Regions from separate parts of the Streptomyces sp. NPDC047971 genome, predicted to be linked through region 2. Evidence: predicted binding sites of a transcription regulator. Region 2 holds the regulator's gene; each other region holds the start of a gene.

Region 1 (2,261 bases), on a different contig from region 2:
CACCCCGGCGACATCGTGCTCACGCACTTCCGGGGCAAGGAGGACTGGAAGGGTTCGATGGCGGACATGATCCGGCGCGTGATGAAGACGATCACCGCCAAGGGGTACGCGGTCGCGAAGCTCGAGGACTACGTGTGAGCGCGGCGCGCCGGCTGGCGACCGGTCTCGCGCTCGCCGGCGCGCTCCTGGGGGTGACGGGGTGCGCGTCGTCGGTGGACCCGATCGAGCGTCTGGGCCGGAAGGCGGCGGCGCGGGTGGGCGGCGCGGGGGAGCGGGCGGAGGGCGGGGCGCTCTCCGGGGCGGCGACCCGCGTCCTGTCCAGGCTCGCCCGGCTGGACGACGGGACCGTCGACGGCGGGGCGCGCGGCGCGCGCGGCGCCCGCGAGGTGGAGCGGCCCTGAGGGGAGCGGGGGTGGCCGGCCCTCAGGGGCCTACGCGGGCCGCGCGGTCCACGGCTCCGGCGCGGCTGCCGGTGCCGACGCGGGCGGCGCCGGGTCGGGATGCGCGTACGACCACTCCTCCGCCGCGATGAGCAGTGTCGCGAGGCCGAGCAGCCCCGCGGCGAGGAACTGGCCCCCGGCCGTCCACGCCCAGCCGCCGCGCAGCATCGCGACGGCGAGGAGCAGGGTGACGCCGGTGATCACACCGAAGACGATCACGGGCACCCAGTCCATCGGCGGTGGACCGGAGGACGCCGCCCCCGGTCGGCCGTGGCCGAGCTTCCGCGTGGCCAGGAGGACGGCGGCGACCAGCGCGAGCGCGCACTGCAGGAACAGGAAGAGCACACCGGTGCCGATGTCGGCGCCGGTGCGGACCGGGGGGCGCGAGGCTGTCATGTCCGCACCTTCGTACGGAACCTCCGGGTCCGGCGGGCCGTTGCTCGTACCGAGACCGAATCGAATGCCGGCCGCCGCCGAACCGCCACACCGCACCGAATTGGCACTCCGCTTGACCGAGTGCTAATCGCAGTCATAGTCTCGGCTCTGGCACTCCCCATTGGAGAGTGCCAACACAGCGACGGGCAGGTCCGGCACCCGCGACGACGGATCCACCTGGTCGCCACCTCAGACAGTTAACCCCGTGAGATCTCCGAAGGGGGAGGTCGGATCGTGACGACCACCAGCTCCAAGGTTGCCATCAAGCCGCTCGAGGACCGCATCGTGGTCCAGCCGCTCGACGCCGAGCAGACCACGGCCTCTGGCCTGGTCATTCCGGACACCGCCAAGGAGAAGCCCCAGGAGGGCGTCGTCCTGGCCGTGGGCCCGGGCCGCTTCGAGAACGGCGAGCGCCTGCCGCTCGACGTGAAGGCCGGCGACATCGTGCTGTACAGCAAGTACGGCGGCACCGAGGTGAAGTACAACGGCGAGGAGTACCTCGTCCTCTCGGCTCGCGACGTGCTCGCGATCGTCGAGAAGTAATTCACCGAAGTACCGAAGCAGATGCTTCTGGCTGCGCCCCTGACCCCGCACCGGGCGTCCGGGGCGCAGTTCGTTTCACCCGATACACCACGAATTCCGAGAGGGCTGAATCGCTCCCATGGCGAAGATCCTGAAGTTCGACGAGGACGCCCGTCGCGCCCTTGAGCGCGGCGTCAACAAGCTTGCCGACACGGTGAAGGTGACGATCGGCCCCAAGGGCCGCAACGTGGTCATCGACAAGAAGTTCGGTGCGCCCACCATCACCAACGACGGTGTCACGATCGCCCGCGAGGTCGAGATCGAGGACCCGTACGAGAACCTCGGCGCCCAGCTCGTGAAGGAGGTGGCGACCAAGACCAACGACATCGCGGGTGACGGCACCACCACCGCCACCGTGCTCGCTCAGGCGCTCGTCCGCGAGGGTCTGAAGAACGTCGCCGCCGGTGCCTCCCCGGCCGCCCTGAAGAAGGGCATCGACGCCGCGGTCAAGGCCGTCTCCGACGAGCTGCTCGCGACCGCCCGTCCGATCGAGGACAAGTCCGACATCGCCGCCGTGGCCGCGCTCTCCGCGCAGGACCAGCAGGTCGGCGAGCTCATCGCCGAGGCGATGGACAAGGTCGGCAAGGACGGTGTCATCACCGTCGAGGAGTCCAACACCTTCGGTCTGGAGCTCGACTTCACCGAGGGCATGGCCTTCGACAAGGGCTACCTGTCCCCGTACATGGTCACCGACCAGGAGCGTATGGAGGCCGTCCTCGACGACCCGTACATCCTGATCCACCAGGGCAAGATCTCCTCGATCCAGGACCTCCTGCCGCTCCTCGAGAAGGTCATCCAGGCCGG
Region 2 (2,261 bases):
TGTCGACACCGGCCGGGATCTTCACGGTCAGCGTGCGGCGCGAGCGGACCCGCCCGTCGCCCGCGCACTCGGGGCACGGGGTCGGGACGACGGTGCCGAAGCCCTGGCACTGGGGGCAGGGGCGGGAGGTCATGACCTGGCCCAGGAAGGACCGGGTCACCTGCGAGACCTCGCCTCGACCGCGACACATGTCACAGGTCTGCGCGGAGGTGCCGGGCGCGGCGCCCTCACCCGAGCACGTCGTACAGACGACGGCCGTGTCGACCTGGATGTCCTTGGTGGTGCCGAAGGTGGCCTCGTTGAGGTCGATCTCCAGCCGGATCATGGCGTCCTGGCCGCGGCGCGTGCGCGAGCGCGGCCCGCGCTGCGACGCCGTGCCGAAGAACGCGTCCATGATGTCCGAGAAGTTCCCGAAGCCGCCCTGGCCGAAGCCGCCGGCCCCACCGCCGCCGCCGGACGCGGACAGCGGGTCGCCACCGAGGTCGTAGACCTGCTTCTTCTGCGGGTCCGACAACACCTCGTAGGCGGCGTTGATCTCCTTGAAGCGCTCCTGCGTCTTCGGATCGGGATTCACATCCGGGTGCAGCTCGCGCGCGAGCCGCCGGAATGCCTTCTTGATCTCGTCCTGGGACGCGTCGCGGCGTACGCCGAGTACGGCGTAGTAGTCCGTGGCCACTTACGACTCCGCCAGGATCTGTCCGACGTAACGTGCCACTGCGCGTACCGCTCCCATCGTTCCGGGGTAGTCCATGCGGGTCGGTCCGACCACGCCGAGTTTGGCGACTGCCTCGTCGCCCGAACCGTAGCCGACCGCGACGACGGACGTGGAGGTCAGCCCCTCGTGGGCGTTCTCGTGCCCGATCCGTACGGTCATGCCCGAGTCCTTGGCCTCGCCGAGCAGCTTGAGGAGCACGACCTGCTCCTCCAGCGCCTCGAGCACAGGCCGGATCGTGAGGGGGAAGTCATGGCCGAAGCGGGTGAGATTGGCGGTGCCGCCGATCATCAGCCGCTCCTCGTGCTCCTCCACCAGGGTTTCGAGAAGGGTCGCGAGCACCGTCGACACCGTGCCGCGGTCCTCCGTCTCCTCGAACGACTCCGGTAGATCCTGCACCAACTGCGGCACGTCCGCGAAACGGCGGCCGACGACCCGGCTGTTGAGCCGGGCCCGCAGGTCCGCGAGCGAGGTCTCGCCGAACGGCGCGGGGCAGTCGATCATCCGCTGCTCGACCCGGCCCGTGTCCGTGATCAGCACGAGCATCAGGCGGGCGGGGGCGAGCGAGAGCAGCTCCACGTGCCGGACCGTCGAACGGGTCAGCGACGGGTACTGCACGACGGCGACCTGCCGGGTCAGCTGCGCGAGCAGCCGGACCGTGCGCCCGACGACGTCGTCGAGGTCGACCGCGCCGTCGAGGAAGTTGTGGATGGCGCGCCGCTCGGGCGTCGACAGCGGCTTCACGCCCGCCAGCCGGTCCACGAACAGCCGGTAGCCCTTGTCGGTCGGGATGCGTCCGGCGCTGGTGTGGGGCTGGGCGATGTAGCCCTCGTCCTCCAGCACGGCCATGTCGTTGCGCACGGTGGCGGGCGAGACGCCGAGCTTGTGGCGCTCCGTGAGCGCCTTGGAGCCGACCGGCTCCTCCGTCCCGACGTAGTCCTGGACGATGGCGCGCAGCACCTCGAGTCTGCGTTCGCTGAGCATCGCGCACACCTCCAGCTGTCGTATCGGTTTGCTCCCCTTTTGGCACTCGCCCTGTCCGAGTGCCAGGAATCCCCCGGCCAGTGTACGGCGGCGGGCATCGTTCCTGGCAAGGAGGCTGGGTCGCCGGGTCGTAGCGGATAGCGTCGCCGTATGGATGTCGATTGGGAAGAGCACGGCTGGGAACGACTCGGCGACGGCGTCGGCAGACGGCGGCTCCCGGGCTGGGACGCCACGGTCGGACTGGTACTCGGGGAGCGCGCCGTTCTGCTGTACGACACGGGCTCCACGCTCAAGGAGGGGGCCGAGCTGAGGGCTCAGGTGGAGGCTCTGACGGGTGGCCGGAGAGTGACGCACATCGCACTGAGCCACCCGCACTTCGATCATGTGCTGGGCACCGCCGTCTTCGCCGGGGCCGAGGTGTACGGAGCGGTGGGGCTGCGCGAGCTGATGCGACGGGAGGGGGACGCGCTGCGCGTGGACGCCGAGCGGCAGGGCGTGGACGCGCGGGAGGCGGAGGCCGCGGCGGACGTGCTGGTGGCGCCGCACCACGAGGTCTCCGGGGAGT
Region 3 (2,261 bases), on a different contig from region 2:
GGCGTTCTCGAGCTTGAGACCGACCTCCTCGGAGATGACCGTGCCGCCCGTGAGGATGGCGATGTCGTTCAGCATGGCCTTGCGGCGGTCGCCGAAGCCCGGGGCCTTGACCGCGACGGACTTGAAGGTGCCGCGGATCTTGTTGACGACCAGGGTCGACAGGGCCTCGCCCTCGACGTCCTCGGCGATGATCAGCAGGGGCTTGCCCGACTGCATGACCTTCTCCAGCAGCGGGAGCAGGTCCTTCACGGAGGAGATCTTGGAGTTGACGATCAGGATGTACGGGTCGTCCAGGGACGCCTCCATACGCTCCATGTCGGTGGCGAAGTACGCCGAGATGTAGCCCTTGTCGAAGCGCATACCCTCGGTGAGCTCCAGCTCCAGACCGAAGGTCTGGGACTCCTCGACGGTGATGACGCCTTCCTTGCCGACCTTGTCCATCGCCTCGGCGATGAGCTCGCCGATCTGGGTGTCGGCGGCGGAGATGGAGGCCGTGGAAGCGATCTGCTCCTTGGTCTCGACATCCTTCGCCTGCTCGAGCAGGGCGCCGGAGACGGCCTCGACGGCCTTCTCGATGCCGCGCTTGAGGGCCATCGGGTTGGCGCCGGCCGCCACGTTGCGCAGGCCCTCGCGGACGAGCGCCTGGGCGAGGACGGTCGCGGTGGTCGTACCGTCACCGGCGACGTCGTCCGTCTTCTTGGCGACTTCCTTGACCAGCTCGGCGCCGATCTTCTCGTACGGGTCCTCGAGCTCGATCTCCTTGGCGATGGACACACCATCGTTGGTGATCGTGGGGGCGCCCCACTTCTTCTCGAGGACGACGTTCCGGCCCTTGGGGCCAAGGGTGACCTTGACGGCGTCGGCGAGCTGGTTCATCCCGCGCTCGAGACCGCGCCGTGCCTCCTCGTCGAACGCGATGATCTTGGCCATGTGAAGTGGTCCTCCCGGACATGGGGTGGATAACGCTCCAGGACCGCGCCGACGCCCGCGACGGACGGCCTGCGAGCCCTGTGGTTCCTTGCCCCACCTGGCCGCGGACCTCGTCTGCCCGATCCTCGTAAGCACTCTCACCTTCAGAGTGCTAACGCCAATGATTAGCACTCGGCCCATGCGAGTGCAAGCGACTCCCACAGATCGGGAGAGGTCCGGGCGCGCGCACCCCGCCCTTCCCGCACACGCGCGAGGGGCGCACCCCGCCCCTCCCGCACACGCGCGAGGGGTCCGCATCCTGGTCAGGATGCGGACCCCTCGACGTAGAGAACGCGTGAGTGCGTACGTGGTGGCCGATCGCGCCGTGCTCAGACGGCGAGCTTGACCATGTCCGCCTGCGGACCCTTCTGGCCCTGCGAGATCTCGAACTCGACCCGCTGACCCTCTTCAAGGGTGCGGTATCCGTCCATCTGGATCGCGCTGTAGTGGACGAATACATCCGCACCACCGTCGACCGCGATGAAGCCGTAGCCCTTCTCCGCGTTGAACCACTTGACGGTGCCCTGAGCCATGCCTAACTCCCCTATTACTGGCCCTTGCGCGGGACCGCACTTCGCGGACCCGGGTCAGACCCTGCGCCGGAACGCGTCGACCGCGGCTGAATGTATCTGTCCAACTGCCCTCTGCAACAGGTCAATCGGACGAGAAATCTGGGCACGCCAGAAAGGAGAATTAAGGAGAATTCACTGAATTCCGGGGCAAGTCGGGCCCGTCAAAGTGCGCAGAAGGTACACAACAGTCGAACACTTTGGCTGCTTCTTGTCGGGTGCGGACGCATTCTCATATGCGTCTGGCACAAGCAGCGAAGGGAAGTCAGGGGGGCTTCCCCAACTCTACCCCCCTCAACCATGCAGAATTGCCCCCTCCGCTTCTCCGGCGGAAGGGGCAATTCAGGTGACCGTGGGTAACTCAGGTGACCGTGGGTGATTCAGGAGTTCCCCGCGCGAGGCCGTTCCGACTCAGCAGCCGCCGGCGACGGCGGGGATGATCGAGACGCCGGCGCCGTCCGGGGTCGCCGTCTCCAGGCCCTGCTCGAAACGGACGTCGTCGTCGTTGACGTACACGTTGACGAAGCGGCGCAGCTTGCCCTGGTCGTCCAGGACGCGGGCGGCGATGCCCGTGTGGTTCTTCTCGAGGTCGGCGATGACCTCCGAGAGCGTCGCGCCCTCGGCTGCGACCTCGGCCTGGCCGCCGGTGTAGGTGCGGAGGATGGTGGGGATGCGGACCTTGACGCTCATGAGTGGTTCACCTTCGGGGCTTCGGTGCGGGGC

Evidence for each region. Region 2 encodes HrcA, which represses chaperone genes, less so after heat shock. Its sites were predicted from a motif close to TTNGCACTCNGNNNNNCNGAGTGCNAA; they were not measured.
Region 1: a site for HrcA is predicted at 937-963, ahead of groES (co-chaperone GroES). Genes of this name have one in related genera too.
Region 3: a site for HrcA is predicted at 1,095-1,121, ahead of groL (chaperonin GroEL). Genes of this name have one in related genera too.

What each region holds. Positions count from the first base shown of each region.
Region 1 is NZ_JBEZNW010000016.1:80,848-83,108, reverse strand. It holds gene AB0D99_RS17370 (polysaccharide deacetylase family protein) at 1-138, shown strand, start outside; gene AB0D99_RS17365 (hypothetical protein) at 135-401, shown strand; gene AB0D99_RS17360 (DUF6234 family protein) at 432-836, opposite strand; gene groES (co-chaperone GroES) at 1,110-1,418, shown strand; gene groL (chaperonin GroEL) at 1,537-2,261, shown strand, end outside.
Region 2 is NZ_JBEZNW010000028.1:78,687-80,947, forward strand. It holds gene dnaJ (molecular chaperone DnaJ) at 1-676, opposite strand, end outside; gene hrcA (heat-inducible transcriptional repressor HrcA) at 677-1,696, opposite strand; gene AB0D99_RS24710 (MBL fold metallo-hydrolase) at 1,847-2,261, shown strand, end outside.
Region 3 is NZ_JBEZNW010000047.1:17,596-19,856, reverse strand. It holds gene groL (chaperonin GroEL) at 1-930, opposite strand, end outside; gene AB0D99_RS30965 (cold-shock protein) at 1,299-1,502, opposite strand; gene AB0D99_RS30960 (MoaD/ThiS family protein) at 1,950-2,228, opposite strand.